4 regions of the Bradyrhizobium sp. HKCCYLRH2047 genome follow, and region 1 is predicted to be linked to each of the others. Evidence: predicted binding sites of a transcription regulator. Region 1 holds the regulator's gene; each other region holds the start of a gene.
The links. Region 1 encodes LexA, which represses DNA repair genes until DNA is damaged. Its sites were predicted from a motif close to TGTTCNNNNTGTGTTCNG; they were not measured.

Region 1 (3,788 bases):
CCGTTCGGCCTGGACGGCGTCTGGTGGACGCTGATGGGCCTCGGCATCGACTGGATGATCGCGGTGACGCGCTGGGTGGCGGCGCTGCCCGGCGCGGTCGGGCGCATCCCGGCCTTCGGCATCGGCCCGCTGATCCTCGCCAGCCTCGGCGTCATCGTGATCGGCCTGCTGCGCACACCGCTGCGCTGGTCGGGCGCCGTCGGGCTCGTGGTGGCCACCGCGTGGGCCGCCACGACGCCGCTGCCCGACGTGCTGATCGCCGGTGACGGGCGCGCGGTGGCGGTGCGAAGCCGTGACGGGCGCCTGCATGTGATGCGCACGGGGAAGGACGTGTTCGCCACCAAGGAGTGGCTCGCGGCCGACGCCGATGCCCGGCTGCCGGCGGATCCGTCGCTCGCCGATGGCGTCTCCTGCGACGAGGCGGGCTGCGTGGTCGCGATGGCCGACGGCCGCTTCGCCGCCCTGACCCTGCGCGCCGAGGCGCTCGCCGATGATTGCACCCGTGCCGCGCTGATCGTCACCGCGCGCGCCGCGCCGTCATCCTGCGCGGCGGCCGTGATCGATCGCGAACGGCTGCGGCAGCAGGGCGCCTTGATGCTGGTGCAGCGGGGCAAGGGCTTCACCGTGACGCCGGCGCGCGCCGGCGGCACCGACCGCCCATGGTGGCCGGCGCCCGCCGAGGCCGGCGCGTTCGACACGACGCTGACGCCGCGTGCGCCGGCCGCGCCGCTTCAGGACGCGACGCCGCCGGAGACGGAGCAGGGCGAGCAGGATTGAGCGCCGGGCAGCTCGAACGTGCCGAGATGATACTCGGTGTCACCAGGTCCATCGAACAGCGAGGGGCCTTCGACCAGCGTGAACGCGGTGCCCGGATAGCGTTGCCAGATGGCGATGTCATCAGCCGTGACCGTCAGCCAGCCGAACGCAAGCATATAGCGGCCGGGCTCGGTGATCCGTCCGGCCTTGTTCCAATCGATCTTGTTGACCACGGCGGCAAGCTCCCCCGGCACACAATGCCGGCCGAGGGATGTCTTTCCTATCCGATGCGATGCCGGGGCGTGAGATTCGCCCGAGAGGACTTTGCGCTTGCAGAACCCAAGTTGACCAAGTCTCCCACCTTCGAAAGCGCGCTCATGACCGACAGAAATGCCGACGCGCAGGCCCTCAGGTGATGCTGATGCGGCGAATCGGTGTGGCCTGCGACGTCGGCACGTCCTCGCCGATGTCCGGGCGACGCTCTGCCGGCTGCTTGCTGACCGGCAATTGCAGCACGGTGACGCGCTGGCCCTCGCAGAGCTGGGTCACCAGCACGTGGCGGCCGTCGGCGAACTCGATCGCGTCGTGATGGCGATCGGGAATGTGCGTCTCGATGCTGTTGAACTTCGCGACGCGCTCGCGGATCGTCCGGGTCCAGAGCCAGCGGCTGTCGTAGCGGACGTCCTCGGCGAAGGCCAACTCGGTGCCGGGCAGCATGCAGACTGCGACGGTCGGCTCGCTCTCCAACGCGAAGCCGCGGGTGGCGGTGCCACGGAAGGTCATCGAGATCAACGTCTCGCCGACCTTGGCGGGACGGGACGCAACCGCATGGAGGCTGTAGTCACACATCGGATCGCTCCTCGTTGAGAGATAGCCGACCCACGCTCCCCCCGGACAGGCGCAGGCCTCTATCAGAGTGGACATCGATGGTGATGTTAGCGCGCGCTTCGCGGCAATTCTGCGCTGATCTGCATCGCGTGTGCCCGCGGCCGATCACAAGCGTTTGAGCATGCCGCGCTGCACATCATGAAGTGCATTCGCGTGTGGCGTATTTTGCTGGCTGCTTCCAGCTTGGCTGGCTTCTCGCTCGGCGGCGACAGCGCGTGCGCCCGCCGCCGAGCGACCGATCCCATTCGCGATCAGTACTTGCGGTACAGCCCGACCAGCTTGCCTTGGATCTTCACCCGGTTCGGCGGCAGGATGCGCACCTCGTAGGCGGTGTTGGCCGGCTCGAGCGCGATCGATGCGCCGCGACGGCGGAAGCGCTTCAAGGTCGCTTCCTCATCGTCGATCAGCGCCACCACGATGTCGCCGGTGTCGGCGGTCTCGTTGCGCTGGATCAGCGCCATGTCACCGTCGAGGATGCCGGCATCGACCATAGAGTCGCCGCGCACCTCGAGCGCATAGTGATCGCCGTTGCCGAGCATGTCCGCAGGCACGCTGATGGTGTGGCTGCGCGTCTGCAGCGCCTCGATCGGGGTACCGGCGGCGATGCGGCCCATCACCGGCACCGCGACAGGGCGCTCGCCATCGTCTAGCGCGGGAGTGCTGGTGCGCACCTTGCCGAGATTGCCTTCGATCACCGACGGCGTGAAGCCGCGACGGTTGCCCGCGGCCTGCGACAGCTCGGGCAGCTTGATCACCTCGATCGCGCGGGCGCGATTCGGCAGCCGGCGGATGAAGCCGCGCTCCTCGAGCGCCGTAATCAGGCGATGAATGCCGGACTTCGAACGCAGATCGAGCGCATCCTTCATCTCGTCGAAGGACGGCGGCACGCCGGCTTCCTTGAGCCGCTCGTTGATGAACCGCAGAAGTTCGTACTGTTTGCGCGTCAGCATTTCGACCTGGTCCCCGGTTTGTTGTTGTCCGAGTCCAGGAGCTGCGCCTTGAGCACAAGCCGGCTGAGAGCGCCCTGGAGTCGGACCGTCATCGCGTCGCCCGCAACATACTAAAAACAAATCATGAACGGACACTATATGTTCGATGTGTGTTCCGCAATCCTAAAAATATGATGAACGGACCGGGCTTTACCGGGGAAGCGGCTCAGTTCGGCAGGCGCAGGATCTCGCACGGGCTGCCGGCAGGCGCCTTCGGCGCAAACGCCGGCCGGATCACCAGCGCCTGCGACAGCGCGAGATTGCCGAGCAGCGACGAATCCTGCTGCGTCACCGGTGTTGCGACCAGGGTGCCGTCGGCGCGCTCCTTGAGCTGCGCCCGCAGATAGTCCTCGCGCGAATCGTTCGCCCCCAACTCGCGGCCGAGCAGGGCGGTCTCGCGCGGCATCACGGCCTCGTCGCGGCCGAGCAGGCGCCGAATCAGCGGCACCATGAACAGGATGGCGCAGACATAGGACGACACCGGATTGCCGGGCAGTCCGATCACCCTGATGTCGCCGAGCCGTCCGTGCATCATCGGCTTGCCCGGCCGCATCGCGATCTTCCAGAACGCCATTTCGACGCCCTCGGCCTCCAGCGCCTGCTTGACCAGGTCGTGATCGCCGACCGAGGCGCCGCCGGTCGTGATCAGGACGTCGGCCTCTGCCGCGCGGGCGCGCCGGATTCCAGCGACCGTCGCCGCCATCGTATCCGCGGCGATGCCGAGATCGATCGGCGTCGCGCCCTCGCTGCGCACCAGCGCCCGCAGCGCGTAGCCGTTGGAATAGACGATCTGCCCCGGGCCGGGCGTCGAGCCCGGCATCACCAGCTCGTCGCCGGTGGCGAGCAGCGCCACCTTCGGCCGCCGCCGCACCGGCAGCGCCGGATGATTCATGCTGGCCGCCAGGGATAGGTCGCGGTCGCTGAGCCGGCGCCCGGCCTTCAGCAGCACCATGCCCTGGTGGAAGTCGACGCCGGCCGGCCGGATGTGCCGGCCTGTGATCGCGGCCTCGGTGATCACGACATGGCCGTCCTCGGCGATCGTGTCCTCCTGGATCACCACCGCGTCGGCGCCTGCGGGGACAACGCCGCCGGTGAAGATCCGCGCCGCCTCGCCGGGCCCGACCACGCGATCGAACGGCCGTCCCGCCGCGACCT
Region 2 (3,788 bases), on a different contig from region 1:
CAGATAATCCAAGAGCCAGATCAGCACCAACTGATCGTTCGGACGGGTCCCCATCCACAGTTCGACGCTATCGCAACGGTCGACAAGTTCGAGAAAACTCTGACTCCGCCCGCCGACCGCCATGAAGTCGACGCGCGAGGCGAAATCCAACCAATGCCCCCGCTTCCGTCGCACGGTGCGCTGGACGAGATAAGCCGATAATTCGGCATCGGATGGCAGCGGTCCCCACACGAAACGATGGAGAATTGGCACCACCAGGTCGGCAAAGCCGCCCCTCCGAAGCGCTCCGGCGCTGGGATCATCGGCCGCTAAAATCAAACGTGTCATGCTGTTGGCTCCGGCACGACCTGATTGGCTCAAGGCGCTATCAACACGTTCGCAATCGGCTCCCGGCGCCCAGGACCGGCGCCGGAAACGTCGGTGCCGCCGCGCGGATCCGGTCCGCTCGCACGTTTTCGATTATTCGCACTGAAGATCGTATCCGGCGCTCAGAAACCCGGGCTCACTGCATTGGTCATGCAGCAACGCAGATTTCGGCAGAACACCACACTTCTGCAAACGGGCGCCGGAACGTCGGCAACACGACGTCCACGGCACCCGCCGCCGTCGTACCTCTACTCCTCCGCCGGCTCCTCGCCGTCGGCGTCGCGCTCGGCGTTGCCGGCCAGGATCTGCTCGGCGATCAGGCCGGAGTTCTGGCGGATCGCGGCTTCGATCTTGGCGGTCATGTCCGGATTGGTCTTGAGGAACGATTTCGAATTCTCACGTCCCTGCCCGAGACGCTGGCTATCGTAGGAGAACCAGGCGCCGGACTTCTCAACGATGCCGGCCTTGACGCCGAGATCGAGGATTTCGCCCATCTTGGAGACGCCCTCGCCATACATGATGTCGAACTCGACCTGCTTGAACGGCGGCGCCAGCTTGTTCTTCACCACCTTCACACGGGTGGAATTGCCGATCACCTCGTCGCGCTCCTTGATCGCGCCGATGCGGCGGATGTCGAGGCGGACCGAGGCATAGAACTTCAGCGCATTGCCGCCGGTGGTGGTCTCCGGCGAGCCGTACATCACACCGATCTTCATGCGGATCTGGTTGATGAAGATCACCATCGTGTTGGACTTGTTGATCGAGGCCGTCAGCTTGCGCAGAGCCTGGCTCATCAGGCGGGCCTGCAGGCCCGGCAGCGACTCGCCCATCTCGCCTTCGAGCTCGGCCTTCGGCACCAGCGCCGCCACCGAGTCGACCACCAGCACGTCGACCGCACCGGAACGCACCAGGGTGTCGCAGATCTCCAGCGCCTGCTCACCCGTATCCGGCTGTGAGATCAGGAGCTCATCGATGTTGACGCCCAGCTTGCGCGCATAGACCGGATCGAGCGCATGCTCGGCATCGATGAAGGCACAGATGCCGCCCTTCTTCTGCGCTTCCGCCACCGTGTGCAGCGCCAGCGTGGTCTTGCCCGAGGATTCCGGACCGTAGATCTCGACGATGCGCCCTTTCGGCAGCCCACCGATCCCCAACGCGATGTCGAGCCCGAGCGAGCCGGTCGACACCGTCTCGACATCCATCGAGCGGTCGTTCTTGCCCAGCTTCATCACCGAGCCCTTGCCGAACTGACGTTCGATCTGGGACAGCGCAGCAGAGAGCGCCTTACTCTTATCCATTGAGGAACCTTCGACGATACGCAGGGCGGTGGCGGACATTGGCGCTCCTTATGGCGGGGATTCGCGAGATGGACAAACGGTTAACGAGGTCGGCCAGCAATCTTGAGGTGAATGTACTCCATCCGTTCTTTGTTCGCAATATGTTCTTCTCGACAATCACGCCTCTTCTCTTCGCAAACCCCTGACAACCGCGGGGACACGCCTGCCGCTCGAGGGGCCGGCGCCCAGTGCACCGAGCACCGCCGAGGAAGCGCTGCCCGACGAGCGCGCCCGGAAGCGAAGTCGGACGCCGATGACGGCGACCGCGAGAGGATCCTGGCTCGGCTGAAGGCGGAGGCCATGCGCGCGAGCGGCGCAGCCGCCGACCGGCGATCATGCGAATTACGACCGGCCTGTCCGAGCGCTCCAACCTCGCCTCTCGCGCCAGTGACAGACGCCACTTCAATTATAAGTTGTTATTGTGGTCTCGACCGTGCCCTATCATCCTGCTGGTCCTTCTCTGTGAGCCCCCTACCGCTTCCAATTTTCGGGACCAGCATGACCGGATCCAACAAGGAACAGACCCTCACGCTGTGGCGCCCGGTCGGCCCAAAGGAGTTCGCCTTGATCGCAGCCTCGGGCATGCGGGCGTTTCCGCCGCGCCTTTCGGAGCAGCCGATCTTCTACCCGGTGCTGACCGAGGCCTATGCCGTGAAGATCGCGAGGGACTGGAACGTACCGGCGAGCGGCTGCGGCCATGTGCTGCGCTTCGCGATCCTGCGACGCTTCATCGACGCGTACGAAGTGCATGAGGCCGGCGGCCGAGAGCATCTCGAGTACTGGATTCCCAGCGAAGACCTCGCCGACTTCAATGCCGCGATCGTCGGGCCGATCGAGCTCGTCAAGACTTTTCCTTGAAACTACCAAACTCCTACACGCGTGCGTAGATCGCACGGTCCGTGGTTCTCCTGAGAAGAACGAAGTTCCCTCGCCTCTTCTGCTTTTGTTCGGCTCATCGTGCGTGCAGACGCACGATTTCGATGCAGATGTGCAGCCGCCCTGCAAGCAGAGTCCGGCCACGAAGTTCCGCACCAAGCGGCATCCGAGCAGCTCGACGACCGCCATATGACGAGCGACAGATGAAACGACGAACCTCGAACGCCCCTGTGTCGGACCATGCCCGAGGATGGGCTAGCGCGCCATTCGCGCAGCTCCTGATGCCGGCCTGAGGAATGGCCCGGACAAGACCCGCGTGATCCGCATCACGCGGCACGCCGGCGCTCACGACATCTTCAAGCCACAAACCATTGTCATAAACTTTGGGTTGCGTTATAGGATCGTGGTTGTCGTACGTCTGAGCAAATTTTTGATCAGCCCCGGATTTGTTTGTTCGTTGCGATGATGGCTGACCCGTATTGTCCGTGATGTATTGTCAGTGATGCGGCGTCGACCGATCCCTTGCAGCCTGCCAGCTCCAACATTTGCAGGCTCCGTCACCCGTAGGCGCACGGCCCTGAAACCATCCGCGCCGAAAGAAAGCCCCGGACGACGTCCGGGGCTTTCGACGTTGATAGCTCCGCTCGGGATGCATCTCCCTCCGTCATTGTCGTGATGTCGGGGAACGGATTGCGGGCGCTGCGCTTCATATCGGCGATGACAAGAGATGACGTGACGTGTCCGTCCTGCAGGGCCGGCCTTCAAAGGATCGAGCTTCACTCGCAGCAAGGCGCCGCGGGAGAGAGGCGTTGTCCGGCCTGCGACGAACTCCTGGAAATGGTCGACGGCGCGACGCAGATTGCCTACCGACTGACAGTCGTGCCGGAACGGATCTTCGACCGCAGCCAAGTGCGTCCCGCGGCGGTTGATCGAGATTGCAACCTTGATCTGACGCAAGGCACGCCGACAGGTTTCGTACTAATTTAATTGTGTCATTGCCGAACTGCCCTTGCTGGGAAGCTACGACGTTGACGCCGAGCCTCGGACCGCGGCGGTCCGAGGCTCATTCGTCGGCCTTCGCTGTGCCCGGTTGCGCCGCACATCACCAACGGCAATCAGCCTAACCGAAGCGAACAGCGCGACCGACCGTATTTTACCGGAATTGATCCGAGTGGGTTTTGCGCTTCCATTTGTGGTGCGTCCATCAAA
Region 3 (3,788 bases), on a different contig from region 1:
TCGGCGAAGCGCCGGGCGAAGAACGGCGCGGCGCGCTCGACGATGTGATGCTCCGGCTCGAACCAGGCGACGTAGCGTGACTCGCGCTCGCGGCCGACCTCGCGGAAACGGACGAAGGCGTGCATCTTGTGGACGTCGCGGCGCACCGCGCGCGCCAGCGCATTGGCCTGCGCGACGTCGGGATCGGTGGCGATGTCCATGAGATCGTGGTTGGTCCGCAGACGCCACAGCAGCCGGTAGAGCAGGGTGAAGCGGCTGGGGTCGCTGTGCAGGATCGCGCTTTCAGCAAGCTCCATGAAGCTCGCCGGCACCGAAAACGCGCCCTTGGGCACCTCGGGCAGCTGGGTGTCAGCATGGTCGTCGAACAGATCGGGCGCCGCGCCCTTGACGCGCCATGTGACATCCGCCGGCCTGACGTCGTTCATCGCCAGCGCCCGCGCCGCCCGGCGCCAGCCGTCGAAATCGGTGTCGCTGTCGAGGGTTACGACGTGCATTTGTCTCCTCACGTCATTGCGAGGAGCGAAGCGACGAAGCAATCCAGAGTCGTCGTGTCGCCCCTGGATCGCGTCGCTGCGCTCGCGATGACGGCTTCCGTCAAAATCCAAATCCCAGCTGCTGCGGTTTCGGCCGCAGCAGGGCTCTGAGGCTGGCACCGTCGAGCAAAGACGGAGACGGCCGGTGGTCGGAGAGAACGATGAACGGCAGCGCCTTGTTCCGGACGACGTTGAGCCGGGCGAGATCCGCAAGGCGGATCGTGGTGGTGCGCCGGGTCGCGAGGATGCGCTGCACGGTGCGGGTGCCGAAGCCGGGTACGCGCAGCAGCTCCTCGTGGCTTGCGGTGTTGATGTCGAGCGGGAAGCGGTCGCGATGGCGCAGCGCCCAGGCAAGCTTGGGGTCGATGTCGAGCGGCAGCATGCCCTCGTTCTCCTCGACGATCTCGTCGGCGTCGAAGCCGTAGAACCGCATCAGCCAGTCGGCCTGGTACAGCCGGTGCTCGCGCACCAGAGGCGGGGCCTGCAGCGGCAGCGCGCGGCTGGCATCGGGGATCGGGCTGAAGGCGGAGTAATACACCCGCTTGAGCTTGTAGGCGCCGTAGAGATTGGCCGAGGTCGACAGGATGACGCGGTCGTTGGCCGCGTCGGCGCCGACGATCATCTGCGTGCTCTGGCCGGCCGGCGCAAAGCGCGGCGGCTTCGCCCGGCGCACCGTCTTCTTGGCTTCCGCCGTCTCGTCGAGCTTCAGCCTGAGACGGCCCATGGTGCGGCGGATCGCGCGCTGGTCCTTCTCCGGCGCGAGCTGCGTCAGGCTCTCTTCCAGCGGCGTCTCGATGTTGATGCTGAGCCGGTCGGCGTAGCGGCCGGCTTCCGCGATCAGCGCCTCGTCGGCTTCGGGAATCGTCTTCAGATGGATGTAGCCGCGGAAGCGATGCTCCTCGCGCAGCTTGCGCGCGACGCTCACGACCTGCTCCATCGTGTAGTCCGGGCTGCGGATGATGCCCGACGACAGGAATAGCCCCTCGATGTAGTTGCGGCGATAGAAGTCGATGGTGAGCTTCACCACCTCGTCGACCGTGAAGCGGGCGCGCGGCACGTTGGAGGAGGCGCGGTTGATGCAATACAGGCAGTCGTAGTTGCAGGCATTGGTCAGCAGAACCTTGAGCAGCGAGATGCAGCGTCCGTCCGGCGCATAGGAATGGCAGATGCCCATGCCGGGCGCGGTCGAGCCGAGACCCTTGCCGTCGCGGGAATCCCGCATCTCAGTACCGCTGGAGGCGCAGGACGCGTCGTACTTGGCGGCATCGGCCAGGATCTCCAGCTTGCGGAGCAGCTCCATACCTTTGAATCCCTTTGATTCCATTCGTTGAATCGTATCCGGGGCAATCCCGATTGACTCTCTCGAAGGCGTTAGCTTTATATTAGAACGTATCATGAACAAAGAGGGTCGTCGCGGGTTCAACTGCCTGCTTCACTTGAGAACGGCAGCGCCCGCACGATGGATTGAAGAGGAGCGGCGACGGATGACCGGCGCACGCATGGATACGCTCGCGCGTCTGCGCGGCCGCATTGCCCGTCTCGAGGCGGGAGATGGCGCACATGATTTGCGCCGGGTCGCGCTCGGCCATGACGCGGCCGATGCGGTGCTGCAGGGTGGGCTCGCCACCGGCGCGCTGCATGAGGTGTTCGCCGAGACCTGCCGCCAGGCGGCGGCCGCGACCGGTTTTCTGTGCGGGCTTGCCGCGCGTGTCGCCGCGCGCCGGCCGCTGATCTGGATCCGGCAGGATTTCGCCGAGCGCGAGATGGGCGCGCTGTCGATGAGCGGGCTCGCCGAGCTCGGCCTCGATCCGTGCCGACTCGTGATCGTGCGCGCGCCCGATCTCGATCACGCCCTGCGCACCGCCGCCGACGCGCTCGTCTGCGATGCGCTGGGCGGTGTGATGCTGGAGGTGTGGGGCGAGACGCAAAAGCTCGATCTCGTCGCCAGCCGCAAGCTGACCCTGGCGGCGCAGGAGTCCGGGGTGACGGCGCTCATGCTGCGCATCGCGGCCACGCCCGAGCCCTCGACCGCCGAGACGCGCTGGATCGTCCGCACCGCGCCGTCGCTGCCCTCGGCGCCGTGGATGGCGTGGGGCGCACCGCGCCTCGATGCCGAGCTCATTCGCAACCGTCACGGCCAGACCGGACGATGGATCATGGAGTGGACCCCCGATGCATGCCGTTTCAATGAACCGGCGGCGGATCCTCAGCCTGTGGCTGCCGCGCCTGCCCATCGATCGCATCAAGCGCAGCCGCGCCGCCGATCCGCATGATGGCCTTCCGCAGGCCGTCGTCCTCAAGGATGCCAATGTGCTGCTGATCCATTCGTTGGACGAGGCGGCGGCGCGTCACGGCGTCAGCCTCGGCCAGCCCTTGGCCAATGCCCGCGCGGTCTGTCCCGATCTCGTCGTGCACGAGGCGGATTTGGCGGCTGATGCAAAGATGCTGGAGGGCATCGCCGACTGGTGCGACCGCTTCACGCCGCTGGTGGCGCTCGATCCCCCGCATGGGCTTTTGCTCGACATCACCGGCTGCGTGCATCTGTTCGGCGGCGAAGCCAGACTGATGCGGTCGGTCTGCGACGCGCTGACCGCGCACGGCCTCATTGTGTCGGCGGCGATCGCCTCCAACGCCGTCTGCGCGCGGACGCTGAACCGGCAGGTGCACGGCCGCATCGTGCCTGATGGCGAGGAGGCGACTGCGGTGGCGCCGCTGCCGGTGGCCGCGCTGGGCGGCAGCGAGGCGATCACGCTCGGCCTGCGCCGCGCCGGCTTGAAGACGATCGGCGACGTCGCCGCGCGCGGCCGCAACGAGATCACCGCGCGGTTCGGCGCCGCTTTCACCCGTGTGCTGGCGCAGGCGCTGGGCGAGGCCGATGCGCCGATCAGCCCGCGCAAAGTCCCGCCGGACTACATCGTCGACAAGCGCTTCGCCGAGCCGGTCGCGACCGACACCGTGATCGCGGCCAGCCTCTCCAGCCTGGCCGCGATGCTGGTGGCGGCGATGGCGCAGCAGGGCAAGGGCGCGCGGCGGCTGGAGGCCTGCTTCTTCCGCACCGATGGGCTGGTGCGCGTCATCGCGGTCGACACCGGCCAGCCGGTCACCGAGGCCGTCGTCATCGACCGGCTGTTTCGCGAACGGCTCGAGGCGCTGAATGATCCGCTCGATCCCGGCTTCGGCTTCGACATGATGCGGCTGTCGGCCAGCCGCAGCGAGATCGTGGTGCAGCAGCAGCGCGATCTCGATGCGCATGTT
Region 4 (3,788 bases), on a different contig from region 1:
GAACGGCGACAGGCCGTGGATGTGACGCAGCACCGTATGCGCCGGCTTCGTCCAGTCGATCCGCGCCTCGGCCTTCTCGATCTTGGCCGCATAGGTCACGCCGCCCTCGGCCTGCTTCGTCAACGTCAGCCCGCCGCGCTCCAGCGCGGCCATCGCCCGCACCATCAGGTCGGCGCCGATGCGCGACAGGCGATCGTGCAGGTCGGACGCCGTCATCGCGTCAGTGATGGGCAGACGCTCGGCCATCGCGACGTCGCCGGTGTCGAGACCGACATCCATCTTCATGACCATCACGCCGCTTTCGGCGTCCCCTGCCATGATGGCACGGTTGATCGGCGCGGCGCCGCGCCAGCGCGGCAGCAGCGAGGCGTGGAGGTTGTAGCAGCCGAGTTTTGGTGCATCGAGAATCGCCTGCGGCAGGATCATGCCATAGGCGACGACGACGGCGGCGTCGGCCTGGTGGGCGCAGAACGCAGCCAGCGCGTCCTCGGTCTTCAGCGTCTTCGGCGTGAGCACGGGAATGCCGAGCCGCCGCGCCTCGGTCTCGATCGGAGTCGGGACCAAGGCCAAGCCACGGCGGCCACCGGGCTTCGGCGCGCGCGTGTAGACGGCCACGATCTCGTGGCCGTGGCCGGCGAGCTCGAGCAGGGTCGGCACGGCGAAATCCGGCGTGCCCATGAAGATCAGGCGAAGCGGCATCTGGTGCGCCCCTCAAGGCTTCATCCTGCCGTCATTGGCCGGGCTCGTCCCGGCCATCCACGTCGCAATGCCAACGCGAGAGGCAAGACGTGGATGCCCGGGTCAAGCCCGGGCATGACGGGGGAGAGAGTTGATCGTTACTCGCCGGCGCGCTTGGCGGCCTTGGTGAACTTCTTCATCACGCGGTCGCGCTTGAGCTTCGACAGATAGTCGATGAACAGCACGCCGTTGAGATGGTCGATCTCGTGCTGGATGCAGGTGGCGTAGAGCCCCTCCGCATCCTCCTCGCGGACCAGCCCGTCGAGATCGGTGAAGCGCACGCGCACACGCGCCGGCCGCTCGACCTCCTCGTAATATTCGGGGATCGACAGGCAGCCTTCCTCGTAGACCGACAGCTCGTCCGACTTGGCAACGATCTCCGGATTGATGAAGACGCGCGGCTCGCGCTTGCCTTCCCCGTTCGCGTCGGGCTTGGCCAGATCCATGGTGATGACGCGCAGCGGCTGCGCGACCTGAATCGCTGCGAGCCCGATGCCTGGCGCGTCGTACATGGTCTGAAACATGTCGTCGACCAGCTGCCGGATCTCCGGCGTGACCTTCTCGACCGGCTTGGACACCAGCCGCAACTGCCGGTCCGGCAGGATGATGATTTCTCTTAGGGACATGGCGCGCGATTTAAGCCGCGGAACCGGCGCGGTCAATGTGATGGCTCGCAGTTAAGACTTCGCTAACCATGAATTTCAATGTCTCGCTAACCATGATTCTTTACCCGGCCTTAACCATAAATGTTCTCTCTTCGTTCGCGAACTCTTGCGAATCGGATAGACGGGGGTGATGACCGCCAGCCAGTCCCTCAATCCTGTCGTCGTCATGATCGGCGATCTGCCGGTGCGCGCCAGCGACGCGCTGATCGGGTTTGGCGTGCTGGTTCTGCTCCTGCTGCTGATGATCGTCGCGGCCGTGGTGCGCTCCGGCCGGCGCGGCGCCGAGCTCGCGGCCCAGCAGGCGATGCGCGCCGATGAGATCGAACAGCGGTTCGGCGAGATGATCCGGGTGCAGAGCGAGGCCTCCGGCCGGGTCGACGCGATGGCGCAGCTGCTTGCCGGGCGGCAGGTGGACCTGGCGCGCAGCGTCAACGAGCGGCTCGACGCCGTCACCCATCGCGTCGGCCAATCGATGGAGCAGACCACGCGCCACACCATGGATTCCTTGCGCGTGCTGCACGAGCGGCTCGGCATCATCGACAACGCGCATCGCGATCTCAGCGAGCTCACGACACAGGTCACGACCTTGCGCGACGTGCTCGCCAACAAGCAGTCGCGCGGCGCATTCGGCCAGGCGCGCATGGAGGCGATCGTCCAGGACGGGCTGCCGAAGGGCAGCTACGCCTTCCAGTACACGCTCGTCAGCGGCAAGCGGCCGGACTGCGTCGTGTTCCTGCCCGACACCAGGCCGCTGTGCATCGACGCGAAGTTTCCGCTGGAAGCCGTGACCGCGTTGCATGATGCCGAAACCGAAGAGGAGAAGCGCGCCGCCGCGCAGCGGCTGCGCACCGACGTGCTGCGCCACGTCAACGACATCGCCGAGAAGTACCTCGTGGTCGGCGAGACGCAGGACACGGCGCTGATGTTCGTGCCGTCGGAATCGGTCTACGCCGAGATCCATGACGGCTTCGACGATGTCATCCAGAGAGCCTATCGCGCCCGTGTCGTGCTGGTGTCGCCGTCGCTGCTGATGCTCGCGATCCAGGTCATGCAGCAGATCATGAAGGACGCGCGCATCCGCGACGCCGCCGACCAGATCCGCAACGAGGTCATCCATCTCGGCGACGACCTCGGCCGCCTGCGCGAGCGCGTGCTCAAGCTGCAGAAGCATTTTGGCGATGTCGGCGAGGACATCCGCCAGATCCTCATCTCCGCCGACAAGATCGAAAAGCGCGCCGCGCGGATCGAGGAGCTCGATTTCAGCAAGCCGGATGCGCCGGCGGACTCTCCGCGCATTGCGCCGGGCGCGGGCGCGACGCCGGACCTGTTTCCGCTGGCGGGGCGGATGCAGGCGGGGGAATGACCGCGGCGTCGCGAAAGCTGTCCAGATCTGCTACCACCCACCGATGACCGCACCTGACGCCGCCTCCGACATCAGAGCAACCGCTGCAAAGCCTGAGGCCAAGCCCGCCCCCACCTGGCGCGAGAGCATGGCCGTCTACCTGCAGCCGCGCGTGCTCGTGGTGCTGTTCCTCGGCTTCTCCTCAGGTCTGCCGCTGGCGCTGTCCGGCTCGACGCTTCAGATCTGGATGCGCGAGCTCGGCGTCGATCTCGGGACCATCGGGCTGTTCGCGCTGGTCGGCACGCCCTACACGCTGAAATTCCTTTGGGCGCCGCTGGTCGACGCGCTGCACGTGCCGCTGCTGACGCGCGCCTTCGGGCGGCGGCGCGGCTGGCTGGTGTTCGCGCAATTGCTGCTGATCGCGGCCATCCTGCTGCTGGCCGTGACTGACCCGGCGCATGCGCCGTTCATGGTCGCGCTGGCCGCGCTGCTGGTCGCCGCGATGTCGGCGACCCAGGACATCGTGGTCGATGCCTTCCGCGTCGAGAGCCTTCCGGAGAGCGAGCAAGCCGCGGGCATGGCGGCGTATGTCGCCGCCTACCGCATCGGCATGCTGGTCTCGACCGCCGGCGCGCTGGTGGTGGTCAGTGCATTCGAGAACTCGGGGTTGACGCGTCCGTCGTCCTGGATGTGGGGCTATGTCGCGATGGCCGGAATGGTGCTGATTGGCACGATCACGGCCCTCGCGGCGACCGAGCCGGCACAGTCGCAGCAGGCGGAGGCCGCGATGGGCGCGGACACCGCGCTCACCCGCGTGATGCATGCGGCCGCCGGAGCCTTCGTCGAGTTCCTCAGCCGACGTGATGCGCTCACGGCGCTCGCCTTCGTCGTGCTGTTCAAGTTCACCGACGCCTTCTCCGGCACGATGACCGCGCCGTTCGTGATCGATCTCGGCTTCAGCAAGGTCGACTACGCAGCGATCGTGAAAGGCGTCGGCCTCGCCGCCACGCTCGCCGGCGGCTTTGCCGGCGGCTTCGTCGCGC

Region 2: the regulator LexA is predicted to act here: its motif matches at 1,795-1,812, upstream of recA (recombinase RecA).
Region 3: the regulator LexA is predicted to act here: its motif matches at 1,917-1,934, upstream of ACQR1D_RS27745 (ImuA family protein).
Region 4: the regulator LexA is predicted to act here: its motif matches at 1,486-1,503, upstream of ACQR1D_RS26550 (DNA recombination protein RmuC).

What each region holds. Positions count from the first base shown of each region.
Region 1 covers NZ_JBNPUM010000006.1:146,258-150,045, forward strand. The annotation lists gene ACQR1D_RS16380 (ComEC/Rec2 family competence protein) at 1-777, shown strand, start outside; gene ACQR1D_RS16385 (hypothetical protein) at 732-989, opposite strand; gene ACQR1D_RS16390 (hypothetical protein) at 1,165-1,605, opposite strand; gene lexA (transcriptional repressor LexA) at 1,896-2,594, opposite strand; gene ACQR1D_RS16400 (molybdopterin molybdotransferase MoeA) at 2,800-3,788, opposite strand, start outside.
Region 2 covers NZ_JBNPUM010000003.1:546,440-550,227, reverse strand. The annotation lists gene ACQR1D_RS09820 (DUF1835 domain-containing protein) at 1-327, opposite strand, end outside; gene recA (recombinase RecA) at 615-1,703, opposite strand; gene ACQR1D_RS09810 (hypothetical protein) at 2,268-2,561, shown strand.
Region 3 covers NZ_JBNPUM010000015.1:4,833-8,620, reverse strand. The annotation lists gene ACQR1D_RS27755 (UdgX family uracil-DNA binding protein) at 1-494, opposite strand, end outside; gene ACQR1D_RS27750 (putative DNA modification/repair radical SAM protein) at 595-1,833, opposite strand; gene ACQR1D_RS27745 (ImuA family protein) at 2,018-2,806, shown strand; gene ACQR1D_RS27740 (Y-family DNA polymerase) at 2,706-3,788, shown strand, end outside.
Region 4 covers NZ_JBNPUM010000013.1:59,546-63,333, forward strand. The annotation lists gene fmt (methionyl-tRNA formyltransferase) at 1-699, opposite strand, end outside; gene def (peptide deformylase) at 837-1,364, opposite strand; gene ACQR1D_RS26550 (DNA recombination protein RmuC) at 1,534-2,766, shown strand; gene ACQR1D_RS26555 (AmpG family muropeptide MFS transporter) at 2,810-3,788, shown strand, end outside.